Celeribacter indicus: one gene and its partner. The protein of the gene in region 2 interacts with the protein of the main gene of each other region in a pairwise test. Links are inferred from orthologs where the notes say so. Each region holds a gene or a part of one and is shown on either strand. Other genes may lie near its edges.

Region 1 (8,000 bases), 310 kb from region 2 along the record:
CTCCTGACCCGGCCCGTCCGGCGGACGGACAGACAGACAGATAGACAGACAGGGGCCCCGCGGGAGAGATCCGGCGGGGCCTTGCCATGGTGGGGCCACGCTCCGCGAAAAGCCGCACCGCGCGGCGCGCTCCCCTCTGGACCTTGCTGCGTCGATGGTCCATAGATTGCCCAAGCGAACTTCGAAAGGTGACGGATCCATGGGTATCGTGAACACTCTCTTGCGCGCGCTCGTCTGGTGGAAGGACGGAACCATCGGGACACAGCTTTTCACCTGGCGCCACGGGATCAAGGTGGGCGAGGACGCCCAGGGCAACCGCTTCTACCGCAACGAGGCCGACACCCGCCGCTGGGTCGTCTATAACGGCGATATCGAGGCGTCGCGGGTCTCCCCGGAATGGCACGGCTGGCTGCATCACACCTTCGCGAACCATCCCGGCCACGAGGCGCTGGCGCATAAGGAATGGGAAATGCCGCATGTGGAGAACCTGACCGGCACCCCCGCCGCCTATGCTCCCGCCGGTTCCATCCGTCGTCCCAAACCGATCGTGCGTCAGGATTACGAAGCCTGGCAGCCCGAATAAGGCCGTTCGTCATGTCCGAGAATCCCACAGAAATCGCGGTGGGCGCCGGCGTCGTCGCGCTTGCCATCGGCTTCCTGGTCTATGCCGGGCAGCTCACCGGCTTTGCCACCGGTCCGCAGGACAGCTATCGGCTGACCGCCTCCTTCCGCTCCGCCGAGGGGATCTCCACCGGCACCGACGTGCGGCTTGCGGGGGTGAAGGTCGGCACCGTCACCGGGCTCGGTCTCGACCGGGAGACCTTTCGCGCCGAGGCGCAGCTCACGCTCGACGGCAATGTCCTCCTGCCCGACGACACGGCTGCGCTGATCTCCTCCGAGGGGCTGCTCGGCGGCAATTTCGTCGAGCTTCTTCCCGGCGGTTCGATGTTCAATTTCGAGGACGGACAGGTGATCGCCGACACGCAGGGATCGGTGAGCCTGATCAACCTGCTGCTCAAGTTCGTCACCGGGAGTTCCGAAGACGGGAGCGAGCTGGAATGAGCCGTCTCGGCATCGTCCTGATGGCCGCATTCATCGCCTGCGGCGGCGCGCAGGCGCAGGAGCCGGGGTTCAGCGACGATCTCGACACCGGCATCGACGATATCGAGATCACCCCGCTCGAAGAGGACGAGGAGGGCGGGTTCGGCGAGGGGCTGTCGCTCGAGGAGCTACAGCGCCTGCCCGACGAGGGGTTCCAGGACGAGCTCAACGACATCACCACCGAATTCCGCGACACCGTCGCCTCCTCCTCGGGCGCGACGCTGCGCGCGCTCGACAAGCTGACGGGGCGGGTCGAGGATCTGGGCGCGGGTGTCGGGGACATGGTGCGCTTCGGCCGGATCGAGATCTTTCTCGGCGATTGCCGCTATCCCGAAGGCAACCCCTCGGGCGACGCCTATGCCTATCTGACCGTGCGGGTCGACGGGACGGAGGATCCGGTCTTCTCCGGCTGGATGATCGCGTCGAGCCCGGCGCTGAACGCGATGGATCACCAGCGCTACGACCTCTGGCCGCTGTCCTGTAGCACGTCCTGAGGCGTCAGCTCTCCGGTCGGCGCGCAGAAATCCGCCCGCCTTTCCATGGCCTTTCGCAACAATGCCCGATAGTCGGCGCGGGGGATCTCGATGCCGCCGAGAGAGGCGAGGTGGGGCGTGAGAAACTGTGTGTCGAAGAGGGTGAAGCCCGTGCGCCGCAGCCGCGCGACGGTATAGGCGAGTGCGACCTTGGACGCGTCGGTTTCCCGCGAGAACATGCTTTCCCCGAAAAACGCCGTGCCGAGCGCGAGGCCATAGATCCCGCCGACGAGCCGCCCGTCGCGCCAGACCTCGCAGGAATGGCCGAACCCCATCTCGAACAGCCGGGTGTAGAGCGCGAGGATCGTGGCGTTGATCCAGGTTTCCTCGCGATCCGCGCAGCCGGTCATGACGCCGGCGAAATCGCGGTCGAAGGTGACGGAGAAGCGCCCCGAACGGATCACGCGGGCCAGCGAGCGGGAGATGTGGAACCCGTCGAGCGGGATGATCCCCCGCATCCGCGGGTCGACCCAGAACAGCGCGGGATCCTCCCGGCTTTCGGCCATGGGAAAGACGCCGTTCGCATAGGCCTGAAGGATCAGTTCCGGGGTCAGCTCGACATGGTTCATGATCCGACTCTGGCGGCTCTTTCATCAAAAGAAAAGGCCGCCTCGCGGACGGCCTTTCCACAATCATGCAAGGGGCTTAGCCCAGGTTGGTCTCGAGCCATTTCTCGAGCCAGTGGATGTTGTAGTTGCCGGCCTGGATATCGGGCTCTTCGAGGAGTGCGTGGAACAGCGGAATCGTCGTGTCCACGCCGTCCACGATCAGCTCGCCGAGCGCGCGACGCAGCCGTGCGAGCGCTTCGGGCCGGTCGCGGCCGTGCACGATCAGCTTGCCGATGAGGCTGTCGTAATAGGGCGGGATCGAATAGCCGGTGTAGAGCGCGCTGTCCATGCGCACGCCGAGGCCGCCGGGCGCGTGATATTGCGTGACCTTGCCGGGGCAGGGCGCGAAATTGGGCAGGCGTTCGGCATTGATCCGCACTTCGATCGCATGGCCGTCGATCCTGAGATCGTCCTGGGTGAAGGACAGCCTGTTTCCCGCCGCCACGCGGATCTGCTCGCGCACGAGATCCTGGCCGAAGATCGCCTCCGTCACCGGATGCTCCACCTGAAGGCGGGTGTTCATCTCGATGAAATAGAAATTGCCGTCCTCGTAGAGGAATTCGATCGTGCCGGCGCCCCTGTAGCCCATTTCCGCGATGGCCCTGGCGCAGATGCCGCCGATCTCGGCGCGCTCCGCGGCGCTGATCGAGGGGCCGGGGGCTTCCTCAAAGACCTTCTGGTGGCGGCGCTGGAGCGAACAGTCGCGTTCGCCCAGGTGGATGCCGCCGCCCTGGCCGTCGCCGAAGACCTGCACTTCGATGTGACGCGGCTTCTGGAGGTATTTCTCCATGTAGACCTCGTCATTGCCGAAGGCGGCCTTGGCCTCCGAACGCGCGGTGCGGAAGGCGACCTCGAGCTCGGCCTCCGATTTCGCGACCTTCATCCCGCGCCCGCCGCCGCCGGCGGTGGCCTTGATGATGACGGGATAGCCCATCTCCGCCGCCGTCTTCTTCGCGGCGTCCACATCCGGGACACCGCCCTTCGAGCCGGGAACGACCGGGATCCCCAGCCGTTCGGCGGTTTCCTTTGCCGTGATCTTGTCGCCCATCTGGCGGATATGTTCCGCCGAGGGGCCGATGAAGGTCAGGTCGTGGTCCTCGACGATCTGCACGAAGGCGGCGTTTTCCGACAGGAAGCCATAGCCCGGATGGATCGCCTGCGCCCCGGTGATCTCGCAGGCGGCGATGATCGCGGGGAAGGAGAGATAGGACTGGGCCGAGGAATTCGGCCCGATGCACACGGCCTCGTCGGCCATACGCACATGCATCGCATCGGCATCCGCCGTGGAATGGACCGCCACGGAAGCGATGCCCATCTCGCGGCAGGCGCGGATCACCCGGAGGGCGATTTCGCCACGGTTGGCGATGAGGATCTTATCGAACATCGGGGACGCCCTTATTCGATGATCATCAGCGGCGCGCCGAATTCGACCGGAGTGCCGTCCTCGACGAGCACGCGCCTGACCGTGCCGGATTTCGGAGCGGGGATGTGATTCATCGTCTTCATCGCCTCGACGATCAGCAGCGTCTGGCCCTCGGAGACCTGGTCACCGACCTTGACGAAGGGGGCGGCGCCCGGTTCCGCGGCGAGATAGGCGGTCCCGACCATCGGGGAGGAGACGGCGTTCGGATCGTTCGCGGGGTCACCCGCCTCGGCGGGGGCGGCAGGCGCTGCCGCCGCGGGTGCGGCGCCGGGCGCGGGAAGGGCCGCCGGGGCCGGCGCGGCGGCGACTGTCTGGACGACCTCTTTCACCTTGGACACCCGCACGTTCAGGCGATCGTTCTCGCCATATTCGCGTTTCACCTCGAGCTCGGTCAGGTCGTTGGCATTGAGCAGTGCGGCCAGAGCCTCGATGAAGGCCACGTCGGCGTCGTTCTGTTTTGTCATAGGGTCACTCGGTTTCTGCCGCCCGTCTTCGTGGCGGGCTTTTCATGGGTCTGGTCCCGTATATAAGCCTTGTAACGTTGCGTGAAAACCCGATATCCGGCCTGCGCCCCCGCCGCCGCGCCGAAACTCTGCGCAAGTTTTGGGCGCGCACGCATCAATCTTTGGCGAAAGCGGGGCTCCGTGGAGGATTTGTGCGCGGCCAATATTTTACCGCTTGATAAAATTCCTGCCCCTGCCACGCTGGTCACGACGAAGCAAGCCACAGGGAGCAAGCCCGATGTCCATTTCTCCGATGACGCCCGGCCTCGCCGCCGGGCGCCTGCCGAAGGACAGCTACGCCGCGCATTTTTCCGACCTGCACCCGCCGCTCGATGCCCATGAGGCGCAGGTCGCGGCGGACCGCTGCTATTTCTGCCACGACGCGCCCTGCATGACTGCCTGTCCGACCTCGATCGACGTGCCGCTCTTCATCCGGCAGATCCTGACCGGAACGCCGGAGGCGGCGGCAAAGACGATCTTCGATCAGAACATCCTCGGCGGCATGTGCGCCCGCGTCTGCCCGACGGAAACGCTGTGCGAACAGGCCTGCGTGCGCGAGACCGCCGAGGGCCGGCCGGTCGAGATCGGGCGGCTGCAACGCTATGCGACCGACAGCCTGATGGCGAAGAATTCCCATCCCTTCTCGCGCGCGGCGCCGACCGGCAAGCGGGTGGCGGTGGTCGGCGCGGGGCCTGCGGGGCTTTCGGCGGCGCACCGTCTCGCGATGCGCGGCCACGATGTCACCGTCTTCGACGCGCGTCCGAAACCCGGCGGGCTCAATGAATACGGGATCGCCTCCTACAAGGCGCCGGAGGGCTTCGCGCAGAAGGAGGTCGACTGGCTCATGCAGATCGGCGGGATCGCCGTCGAAACCGGCAGGGCCCTGGGCGCCGGGCTGACGCTCGAGGGGCTGAAGGCGGAGTTCGACGCGGTGTTCCTTGCCATCGGTCTCGCGGGGGTGAATGCGCTCCGGGCCGAGGGCGAGGAAAAGGAGAACGTGCGCGACGCGGTGGAGTTCATCGCGGATCTGCGCCAGTCGAACGACCTTTCGACCTTGCCGGTGGGGCGCGACGTGGTGGTGATCGGCGGCGGCATGACCGCGGTAGACGCCGCCGTGCAGGCGAAGCTCCTGGGCGCGCGGACCGTCACCATGCTCTACCGGCGGGGCCGGGAGCGGATGGGGGCTTCCGAATACGAACAGGATCTCGCCGCCTCGAGGGGCGTCCGCATCGTCTACAATGCCCGGCCGGTGCGGGTGATCGGCAACGGGGCCTGCGCCGAGGTCGAATGCGAATACACGGTCGAGGAGAACGGCGCGCTCGTGAGCACCGGCGAGACCTTTCGCCTGCCGGCCGACCAGCTGTTCAAGGCCATCGGCCAGACGCTCGCCGGCGCGCCGGACGGCCTGAGGATCGAGGGCGGCAAGATCGCGGTGAGCGCGACGGGCCGCACGTCCGTGGCACGCGTCTGGGCCGGGGGCGATTGCGCGAGCGGGGGCGAAGACCTCACCGTGACGGCGGTCGCCGAGGGGCGCGATGCCGCCGACGATATCCACGCCAAGCTGATGGAGGGCTGAGCCATGGCCGATCTGACGAGCGATTTTTGCGGGATCAAGAGCCCGAACCCCTTCTGGCTCGCCTCCGCGCCGCCGACCGACAAGGAATATAACGTCCGCCGCGCCTTCGAGGCCGGATGGGGCGGCGTCGTGTGGAAGACGCTGGGGGAGGCGGGGCCGCCGGTGGTGAATGTCAACGGCCCGCGCTATGGCGCCGTTCACGGCGCCGACCGGCGGCTCCTGGCGCTCAACAATATCGAGCTGATCACCGACCGTCCGCTCGAGGTCAATCTCGAGGAGATGACGCGGGTCAAGCGGGACTATCCCGACCGCGCGCTGATCGCGTCGGTCATGGTGCCCTGCACGGAAGAGGCGTGGACGGAGATCCTGCCGCGCATCGCGGAAACCGGCTGCGACGGGTTCGAGCTCAATTTCGGCTGCCCGCATGGCATGGCCGAGCGCGGGATGGGATCGGCGGTCGGGCAGGTGCCCGAATATATCGAGATGGTCGCGCGCTGGTGCAAGGCGGCAACCGGCCTGCCGGTGATCGTCAAGCTGACGCCCAATGTCACGAATATCCTCGGCCCGGCGGAGGCGGCGCTGCGTGGCGGCGCGGATGCGGTGTCGCTGATCAACACGGTGAATTCGATCACCTCGGTCGATCTCGACAGTTTCGCGCCGCAGCCGACGATCGACGGGAAGGGCACGCATGGCGGCCTCTGTGGCCCGGCGGTCAAGCCCATTGCGCTCAACATGGTGGCGGAGATCGCGCGCAACCCGGCGACGGCGGGCCTGCCGATCTCGGGGATCGGCGGGGTGACAACCTGGCGTGACGCGGCGGAATTCCTCGCCCTCGGCGCCTCCAACGTGCAGGTGTGCACGGCGGCGATGACCTATGGCTTCAAGGTCGTGCAGGAGATGATTTCGGGTCTCGGCCAGTATATGGACGAGAAGGGATTCGCCTCGGTCTCCGACCTGTCGCGCAAGGCGGTGCCGAACGTCACCGACTGGCAGTATCTCAACCTCAACCATGTGACGAAGGCGGTGATCAGTCAGGACGACTGCATCAAATGCGGCCGCTGCTACATCGCCTGCGAGGACACGTCGCATCAGGCCATTGCCATGTCGCCGGACCGCAGCTTCACCGTGAAGGACGAGGATTGCGTCGCCTGCAACCTCTGCGTCAATGTCTGCCCGGTGGAGGGCTGTATCACGATGAAGACTCTGCCGCACGGCGCGGTGGACGCGCGCACCGGGCGCGAGGTCGGAGATTACGCCAACTGGACGACCCACCCGAACAACGTGATGGCCTGTTCGGCGGAATGAGCCGGACGTGCGCCGGGGGGCGGCCTGTCGGCCGGCTCCGGCGCCGATCCCGCCGCGCGGGCGCCGCGCGACGCGGGAGAGGGGGCATCCGCGCCGTTCCTACGCCAACGCCGTCAGTCCGCGGCGCGTTCGTCCGGGGGGTCTGCCAGCGCGGCATGGTTGTCCGGCGTGGTCTCCTGGATGTCTCGCGGGCGCGCCTGGGGCAGGGCCTCCCGGTCCGTCTGTGCCCGGTCCGTCCCTGCTGTGTCATCGGGAGGGGGCGCCGCGGGGACGTGCTCCGGCGCCCCATGCGGCTGCGGTCGCGGCACCGGGGCGATCGCGGCCTCGTCGGCCTCCCTCGCGCGCTTTGCTTCGAGCCTGGCGATGGCCATGCGCAGATCGCGCTCGACCTCGAGCACGGAGGCCTGAAAGGCCGGCGTCGGCCCGGCGATCACATCATCGGGCAAGGGGTCGCGAGCGGGCGCCATGCTGCCCGTCCTTGCGTCCCGCTTTCCGGCCTGCGGATCACCAGAGGGGTCGCCGGAGCCGCCATGCCCGCCGGCGCCGTGGTGCCGCGTGAATGCGGCGCCCGTCTGTCCGGCAAACCCGTTTCCGTTCGTGAATGTCGCCGCCCCGTCGGTCGCTGTTTCCGCGATCGGAGGGACGGCGGGCCTTGGCGGATCCGGCGATGGCCTGAAGGCGAAGCCGCCGCCTCCGAAGGCCGGCACGCCCGTGATAGTCGTCATGCCCTGGCTCCTTGTGCAAAAGGAGCCCCCACCTGTTTCCCATATCCGAGGATAGGCGAGTCGCGGGGGTGAGCGCAGCCGAAATCGGTGCAGATGGTTAACGCGCCCCGCTGTCTAGGGTGTCAGCATCCGCCGGTAGAGCGTTTCGAGAAACACCCGCGCGTCCTCGAAATGCGAGTCGCCGTCGGGATGGAGGATGCCGCGGATCTGCGCGTCGAAATCGGCG
Region 2 (7,815 bases):
CGGCATTACAAGGGCCATCGCGAGCTGCCCGTCTCAAAGGAATTCCTGCTGTATTTCAAGCGACTGGTGCTCATGCCGCGGCACCACCTGTCGCGCGAATGGCATACGCGCCGGATCCTCGCGAGCGGCTTTCCCTTTCATATCGCCCTGCTCCAGCTCGAACACGACACGAGCTTTCAGGTGCATTCGCCCTATACGACGATGCCCGAATTCATCGCCGACGTGATCGCGGGTTTCGCAAGCGGCGCCCCCGCCCACCACCATCTCGTGTTCAAGGCGCATCCTCTCGAGAACGACCGGCGCAACCTCACCCAGGAGGTGCGCCGCATCGCCGCCGAACACGGCGTCCCCGACCGGGTGCATTACGTGCGCGGCGGAAAGCTGAAACGGCTGCTGCACATGGCGCGCTCGGCCGTGACCGTCAACTCCACCGCGGGCCAGCAGGTGCTCGCCCTCGGCCTCCCGCTCAAGGTCTTCGGACGCGCGGTCTACGACAAGCCGGAATTCGTGTCCCACCAGCCGCTCGACGAATTCTTCTCCCGGCCGGTCCGCCCGGACCGGCGCGCCTATCGCGACTACCGGCAATTCCTTCTTGAAAGCTCGCAGATCCCCGGCGGGTTCTATTCGAAACGCGGGCGGCGGCAGCTCATGCGCGTCGTGGTCGACCTGATGCTCGCGCCGGAGGCGCCGGACACCGCACTTCTGCACGGCACCGCCCAGCCGCGCCAGCCCCTGCGCCTCAGGCGATGAAGAGGCCCCGACGGCCCCGTGCCGGACGAAACCCGGAGGAAATGAGGCGAAATCCGGGCGGGACAGCCGCGAAATTCCGCCTCCCCTCCCACCATATCCTGCGGGCGAACGGGCCGCGACCACAGCCCCTGCTCCCGGCGCGTCCTTGCGGCAACACCGCCCGCCACCCTGCGCCGGCCATTCACAGTTTCGTGGATTTTTGACTCGCGTGCCGATAATCTTCTGATTAGACCCAATAAAAAATCTACCGGGGCAGAGGAGAGCAATCCGTGGCATTTCTGACATCGCGTACCACCCGCGCCGTCGCGCTCGTGGCCGTGCTGGCGAGCCTGTCCGCCTGCGGCCTGCCCCGCTCCGGTCCGAACAAGCGCGAGGTCTTCTCCGGTTCGGTCCTCAACGAGGGCGACGCCTTCGTCATCTCGGTCAACGACCGCGTCAACACCGCAACCGCGATCAACAGCGAACTCGGCTTCTCCTCCACCTTCCTCAACGCGGGCCTCGTGGGCTCCGACACGATCAGCCCCGGCGACGTCCTGTCGCTCACGATCTGGGAAAACGTCGACGACGGCCTGCTGGCCGGCCAGGGCGCGAATGCGACCGCCCTCTCCGAGGTCCAGGTCGACGGGGACGGCTTCATCTTCGTGCCCTATGCCGGCCGGATCAAGGCGGCGGGCAACAGCCCCGAGGCCATACGCCGCATCATCACCGAAAAGCTCGACGCCCAGACGCCCGACCCGCAGGTCATGGTCACCCGCGCCGCCGGGAACGGCGCGACCGTCACCGTCAGCGGCAAGATCGGCGCCCAGGGCGTCTATCCGATCGAACGCCCGACCCGGCGCCTCACCGCGATGCTTGCCGCCGCCGGCGGTCCCTCGGTCGAGCCCGAGGTCGCGCAGGTCAAGGTGATGCGCGGCGGACGGATCGGCACGATCTGGTTCAACGATCTCTACAGCAATCCGAAATTCGACATTCCGTTGCGGGACGGCGACCGGGTGCTGGTCGAGGCCGACCCGCGGTCCTACACCGCACTCGGGGCGACCGGGGCGCAGAGCGTGATCCCGTTCAAGACCCGCGACCTTTCCGCACTCGAGGCGATCGCGCAGGTCGGCGGGCTCCAGACCAATTCGGCGGATCCGAAGGGCGTCTTCGTCTTCCGCAACGAGCCCGAGCAGATCGCGAGGATCGTCCTCGGCCGCACGGATCTCATCGGACCGCAACGTGTGGTCTACGTGCTCGACCTGACCCAGCCGAACGGGCTGTTCCTCGCCCGCGATTTCCTCATCCGCGACGGCGACACGGTCTATGTGACCGAGGCACCGTTCGTCCAGTGGCAGAAAACGCTCAGCGCGATCACCGGAACCGCCGGCTCCGCGAACCAGATCAACAGTCTCGCCGGCCAATGACGCCGGCCGGCGCCCCCGCGCGCCGCGCGACATCCGCCGTCCCCGCCACCGCGCGGGGGCGGCTTTTCTCCGCGCCGCCGCTGCTGATCGAACGCGCGATGGCCGAGCCGGACCTCGGTGCCCTGCCCCGCCGCGGGCTGCACGAGGTGCTCGCAGCCGGGCCGCTCGACGACAGTGCGCAACTCGTCCGCGCCCGCGACGCGATGGACTGGTGGGCGGCGCTCCAGGCGGAGGGTCCGGATCCGGCGGAACACCGCAGTCCGCTCCCCGAATTTCCCTATGTGCTCGTCCTCGACGAAACGCGCCGCCGCCCCGACGCCCCCTCCGAGGAGGCAATGCGGGAAATGCTCGTCTTCGCCCAGACCGAGACGCTGAACGCCCGCGTCGCGGTCCTCGGCTGTGCGGACGGCTATTTCGGGACCGAGGACGATCCGCGCCTGACCCGCCTGCCGCCGGGCACCGCGCTCTATCCCGCGCTCGAACGCGCCACCGCGGTCTATACCCATGGCGCGGGCTACGGGTTCGATGCCATCCTCGCCGGTCACCGCCCCCGCGTCTTCGGCATGCCGTGGTATCACGGGCTCGGGCTGACCGGGGACGAGGTTCCCCCACCCGCGCCGCGGCCCGCCTTCACCCGCGCGCAACTCTTCGCCGCCGTCGCGCTCGAGGCGCTGGACTGGCAGGCAGGGGGGCGATCCTGCACGCTCGAAAGCCTTCTCGCCCGGCTCGAGGCACGGGCGCGGGCGCGGCGCGAGGACGCGGCGGGATATGTCGCCTCCGGGATCCTGCCGTGGAAACGCCGGTTCCTGCGGCGCTATATCGGCGCGGGCGGGCTCAGCTTCCGCGACGACGCGGAGGGGATCGCACGGGCCCGCGGGGCAGGACGCCGCCACCTCGCCTGGGGCGCCGCACAGCCAGAGGCCGATCTGCGGATCGAGGACGGCTTCCTGCGCTCGCGCGGGCTCGGCGCGGCGCTGGTGCGGCCGGTGTCTCTCGTCTTCGACGACCTCGGGATCTATTTCGACCCGACCCGGCCCTCCCGGCTCGAGGCGCTGATCGCCGCGCGCGCCGACCTGCCACAGCACGCCGCGCGGCGGATCGAGGCCCTGCTGTCGCGGCTCACCGCGCTCGACCTGTCGAAATACAATGTCGGCCGCGGCCTGCCGGAGCTTCCCCCCGGCCACCGGATCCTTGTCGCGGGCCAGGTGGAGGACGACGCCTCGATCCGGCTCGGCGCGGGGACGCCGGCAACCAACCGCGCGCTTCTCGACGCGGCGCGGCGGGCGCATCCGGGGGCTGTGATCGTCTACAAGCCGCATCCGGACGTGGAGGCCGGATTGCGCCGCGGCCACCTGCCCGATGCCGCGCGGATCGCCGATGTGGTGGCGCGGGATGCCGATCCGCTCGCCCTCATCGCGGCCTGCGACGAGCTGTGGACGATGACCTCACTGATCGGGTTCGAGGCGCTGCTGCGCGGACGGCCCGTCACCTGCACCGGCGCGCCCTTCTATGCCGGCTGGGGCCTGACGACCGATCTCGGCCCGGTGCCGGCGCGGCGGAGCCGGCGGGTGAGCCTCGCCGCGCTCGCCCATGCGACGCTGATCGACTACCCGCGCTATTTCCATCCCCGCAGCGGCGCGCCTCTGTCGCCCGAGGAGGCAATCGAACACTTGGCAGAGGCGCCGGACGGGCGCAGCCGGGCGGCGCAGGTCCTGCTCGCCCGGCTCAGGCAGCTACGGGCGCGGTGGCTCGGCCTCGCCGGATGAGGCGGAGCGCCAGAGGGTGAGCACATCCGGCCCGAGCCGTTCGATCCGCGCAAGGCTGTAGCGCGGCGCCTGCGCAAGCCGGTCGAGCCCGAGCGCGCCGAGCCCCGGCATCCCTTCCGCGCCGATCGCGAGCCCGGCAGTGAACAGCGCCACCCGGTCGGCCAGCCCCGCCCCGAGGAGCGACGCGGCAAGCGTCCCGCCCCCCTCGCAGAACACCCGCGTCAGCCCGCGCGCGCCGAGCGCCGCGAGGCTGGCGGCCGGGTCGAGCTGTCCGCAGATCACCGGCGCCTCGATCAGCTCCGCGCCGAGATCGCGCCACGCCTCCCGCAGGTCCGCCGCCACGCTGGGCCCGTGCAGGAGCCAGAGCGGCACCTCCCGCGCGCTGCGCGCGAGCTGTCCGTCGCGCGGCAGGTCGAGGCGGCGCGACATCACCACGCGCACCGGCTGATGCGCGATGCCAAGGCCGCGCACGGTGAGGCCCGGATCATCCGCCCGCGCGGTGCCCGCGCCGATGAGGACGGCATCGTGATCGGCGCGCATCGCATGCACACGCCGCCGTGCCTCCGGGCCGGTGATCCACTGGCTCTCCCCCGTCGCCGTCGCGATGCGCCCGTCCCAGGACAGGGCGAGCTTCAGCGTGAGCATCGGGCGCCCTTGCGTCACGCGGCGCAGGAAACCCTCCTGCGCTTCGCGGGCCTCCGCGGCGCAGATCCCGGTGTCCACGGCGATGCCGGCGGCGCGCAGCCGCGCGATGCCCTGCCCGTCGACGCGCGGATCCGGGTCGCCGAGGGCCACGACCACGCGCGCCACGCCCGCCGCCACCAGCGCATCCGCACAGGGGGGCGTCCTGCCGTGATGCGCGCAGGGTTCGAGCGTGACATAGGCGGTGGCGTCGCGTGCGGCCGCGCCGGCCTGCGCCAGCGCCATCGTCTCCGCATGGGGGCGTCCGCCCGGCTGGGTCCAGCCGCGCCCGACGATCCGCCCGTCCTGCACGATGACGCAGCCAACCGCCGGGTTGGGCCAGGTGCGCCCGAGGCCGCGCCGCGCCAGCGCCAGCGCGTGACGCATATGCGCCCGGTCGTCGTCCATCGCGGGTTACTCTTCGATCTTCGCGTCGGGGCGCAGCTCGCTCACGAACTTGTCGAAATCGTCGGCGGCCTGGAAATTCTTGTAGACGGAGGCAAAGCGCACATAGGCGACCGTGTCGATCCGCGCGAGGCTTTCCATCACGATCTCGCCGATGGTCTTGGAGGGGATGTCCGTCTCGCCCATGCTCTCGAGGCGGCGCACGATGCCGGAGATCATCTGGTCGAGGCGTTCCGGTTCGATGGGTCTTTTCTGCGCCGCGATGCGGATGGAGCGTTCGAGCTTGTCGCGGTCGAAATCCTCGCGCCGGCCGTTAGACTTCACGACAACGAGGTCGCGCAGCTGCACACGCTCATAGGTGGTGAAGCGCCCGCCACAAGCCGAACAGAAACGCCGCCGCCGGATCGCGACGTGATCCTCAGCCGGGCGGCTGTCTTTCACCTGGGTATCAACATTTCCGCAAAATGGACAACGCATTCTGGCGCCCCTCTATCCTTCTCTGCCTCTGCCCCCATGGGGTCTGCGCCCCATTTATCCACAGGTACTATAGGGTCTCGCCCAGAATTTGGGTAGATGAAATTTGCCAGCCTAGATGTAGTGGCCGCTCCTCTCAGCGCAGGAGGGCGACGACGCTGCGCCGGTGCGGCCGCGCCCGGTGTTCGAAAAGGTAAAGTCCTTGCCACGTTCCGAGCGTCATGCGGCCGCCGATGACGGGAATGGACAAGGTCGTCGGCAGCAAGGCCGCCTTGATATGTCCCGGCATGTCGTCCGGCCCTTCGTAGGTGTGGGTGAGGTAGGACATCGCGGGATCGGTGGACGGCGGCACCAGCCGGTGAAAGAACGCCTGGAGATCCGTCCGCACCTCGGGATCGGCGTTTTCCTGGATGAGGAGCGAGGCAGAACTGTGCTGGACCATCAGCGTCAGGCAGGCCTCCATCGGCCCCTCGCCTGCGACCCATCGCGCCACCTGTTCGGTGAATTCGTAGAGACCCGGCCCATGGGTGTCGATGTCGAAACTCGTGTGGCTCACCCTCAGGCTCCTTTCCGCGTCATGAATCCCTCTGCGCCGCGGCAGACCGCTACCCCGGCATAGGCATTGCAGACGGCGGCGAAGTCAAGATCCGGACCCTTCCGGTCTCATTTCGCGACACAGGTGACGGTCGGCCCCCGCTCCGCCGGATCGAGCGCGGCGCTTTGCACCGTCGCGTCGACGACAGGGCCGATGAACACCTGTTCGAGCGTCGCGATGCAACGCGACAGATCCTCCTGCGGGACTTCGATCACGATCGGTTCGGGGTGAAGATGATCCTCGGTGAGCGGAACGTAGGGCGAAGCGACGGCGGCCGCGGCGGCCAGTCCCGCCACGCCGAGCAGTCCAAAGGTCAAGGTCGTCGATCGCATCTTCAGGCCCTCCTGAGCATGTCCTACAGGAAGATAACACCCGATCGCGCAAGATGGTTTCATTCCATGGTTTCACTGTCGCGCCGTGGCGCGCGCCTTCTTCACTCCGCCGCGTCGAACGTGCGGCGCGCGGCTTCGATCTCCGGCATCCGGGCTTCGGCCCAGGCGACGAGCGCGCCGAGCGGATCGAGCATCGCCCGCCCGAGATCCGTCAGGGCATATTCCACGCTCGGCGGCTTGGTGTCGAAGACCCTGCGGCGGACGAGGCCGTCGCGCTCGAGCCCGCGCAGGGACTGGGTCAGCATCCGCTTGGAAATATCGGGCAGGGCCCGGCCCAGCACGTTGAACCGGCGCGGTCCGCGTTCGAGTTCGAGCAGGACGAGCACCGTCCATTTCGCCGCCACATGGTCGAGCACCTGCCGCACCGGGCAGTTCTCCGGATGGAATCCCCGCGCCTTCCACTCCTCGAGGCGGCTGGTCGGTATGTCACGCATGCTGGCTCTCCCCGGCGGTTCCCTGCACGTAACCTGGGGCGCGAAAAGTGCCTCCTTTTCGATCCGCCCAAAAGGTCTCTAAATGAGACCGATCATATGCGACACCGAAGCGGAAAGGAATGCTTCCATGACCACCTATCTCGTCACCGGCGCCTCCGGCCATCTGGGCCGGCTCGTGCTCGACCATCTCGCAACGCTCGTGGCCCCGCAGGACATCCTCGCCCTCGTGCGCTCCGATACGGCCGCGGAGGCCTGCGCGGCGAAGGGCATCGCCAGCCGGCGCGCGGATTACGACGATCCCGCCGCGCTCCGTACCGCGCTGGAGGGCGTCGACCGCCTGCTGCTCATCTCCTCGTCCGAGGTGGGCCAGCGCGCCGCTCAGCACGGCAATGTCATCGACGCGGCCCGCGCGGCCGGCGTCGATTTCATCGCCTATACCTCGATCCTCCATGCGGACACCGGCGGCATGCGGCTCGCCGAGGAACATCTCGCCACGGAGGCAAAGCTCGCCGAAAGCGGCATCGCCTTCACTCTGCTGCGCAACGGATGGTATTCGGACAACATCACCATGACGGCCGCCCAGGATCTGGAGACAGGCCAGCATTTCGGCGCCGCCGGAACCGGCAGGTTCGCCACCGCGCCGCGCAAGGATTATGCCGAAGCCGCCGCCATCGTGCTCGCGGGCGGCCATGACGGAGAGGTGCTCGAACTCGCGGGGGACGAGGCCTACACGCTCGCCGACTATGCCGCGATCCTGTCGGACGCCGCGGGGAAGCCCGTCGCCTATACCGATCTGCCCGAAGAGACCTTCCGGCAGGCGCTGGTGGAGGCCGGGGTGCCGGGGGGCTTCGCCGCCGTGCTCGCGGACAGCGACGCGAAGGCGGCGCAGGGGGCGCTGTTCGACGACAGCCGGAC

The links.
Region 1: the proteins of ribD (region 2) and accC interact in binary tests that used the Escherichia coli proteins (3 or more experiments, as listed by UniProt). The link is inferred for Celeribacter indicus from one-to-one orthologs.

What each region holds. Positions count from the first base shown.
Region 1 is NZ_CP004393.1:3,067,481-3,075,480, reverse strand. Bases 1,454-4,432 are described here. They hold accC (acetyl-CoA carboxylase biotin carboxylase subunit), read right to left. Parts: upstream 3,627-4,432; coding sequence 2,280-3,626; downstream 1,454-2,279. Other genes in these bases: P73_RS15265 (NAD(P)-dependent oxidoreductase), read left to right, coding at 4,407-4,432; accB (acetyl-CoA carboxylase biotin carboxyl carrier protein), read right to left, coding at 3,638-4,129; aat (leucyl/phenylalanyl-tRNA--protein transferase), read right to left, coding at 1,559-2,203; P73_RS15285 (DUF2155 domain-containing protein), read left to right, coding at 1,454-1,595. Outside these bases: ATP-dependent Clp protease ATP-binding subunit ClpX, read left to right, coding at 1-7; P73_RS15295 (NADH:ubiquinone oxidoreductase subunit NDUFA12), read left to right, coding at 200-583; outer membrane lipid asymmetry maintenance protein MlaD, read left to right, coding at 595-1,062; more of P73_RS15285, read left to right, coding at 1,059-1,453; more of P73_RS15265, read left to right, coding at 4,433-5,744; NAD-dependent dihydropyrimidine dehydrogenase subunit PreA, read left to right, coding at 5,748-7,049; P73_RS15255 (hypothetical protein), read right to left, coding at 7,163-7,774; P73_RS15250 (TetR family transcriptional regulator C-terminal domain-containing protein), read right to left, coding at 7,889-8,000. UniProt on the Escherichia coli protein: This protein is a component of the acetyl coenzyme A carboxylase complex; first, biotin carboxylase catalyzes the carboxylation of the carrier protein and then the transcarboxylase transfers the carboxyl group to form malonyl-CoA.
Region 2 is NZ_CP004393.1:3,373,774-3,381,588, forward strand. The notes cover bases 2,948-5,741. They hold ribD (bifunctional diaminohydroxyphosphoribosylaminopyrimidine deaminase/5-amino-6-(5-phosphoribosylamino)uracil reductase RibD), read right to left. Parts: upstream 5,009-5,741; coding sequence 3,887-5,008; downstream 2,948-3,886. Other genes in these bases: P73_RS16655 (capsular polysaccharide export protein, LipB/KpsS family), read left to right, coding at 2,948-3,919; nrdR (transcriptional regulator NrdR), read right to left, coding at 5,015-5,482; P73_RS16670 (secondary thiamine-phosphate synthase enzyme YjbQ), read right to left, coding at 5,616-5,741. Outside these bases: P73_RS16645 (capsule biosynthesis protein), read left to right, coding at 1-750; P73_RS16650 (polysaccharide biosynthesis/export family protein), read left to right, coding at 1,020-2,153; more of P73_RS16655, read left to right, coding at 2,150-2,947; more of P73_RS16670, read right to left, coding at 5,742-6,035; P73_RS16675 (hypothetical protein), read right to left, coding at 6,143-6,406; P73_RS16680 (winged helix-turn-helix transcriptional regulator), read right to left, coding at 6,508-6,900; P73_RS16685 (SDR family oxidoreductase), read left to right, coding at 7,028-7,815. UniProt on the Escherichia coli protein: Converts 2,5-diamino-6-(ribosylamino)-4(3h)-pyrimidinone 5'-phosphate into 5-amino-6-(ribosylamino)-2,4(1h,3h)-pyrimidinedione 5'-phosphate.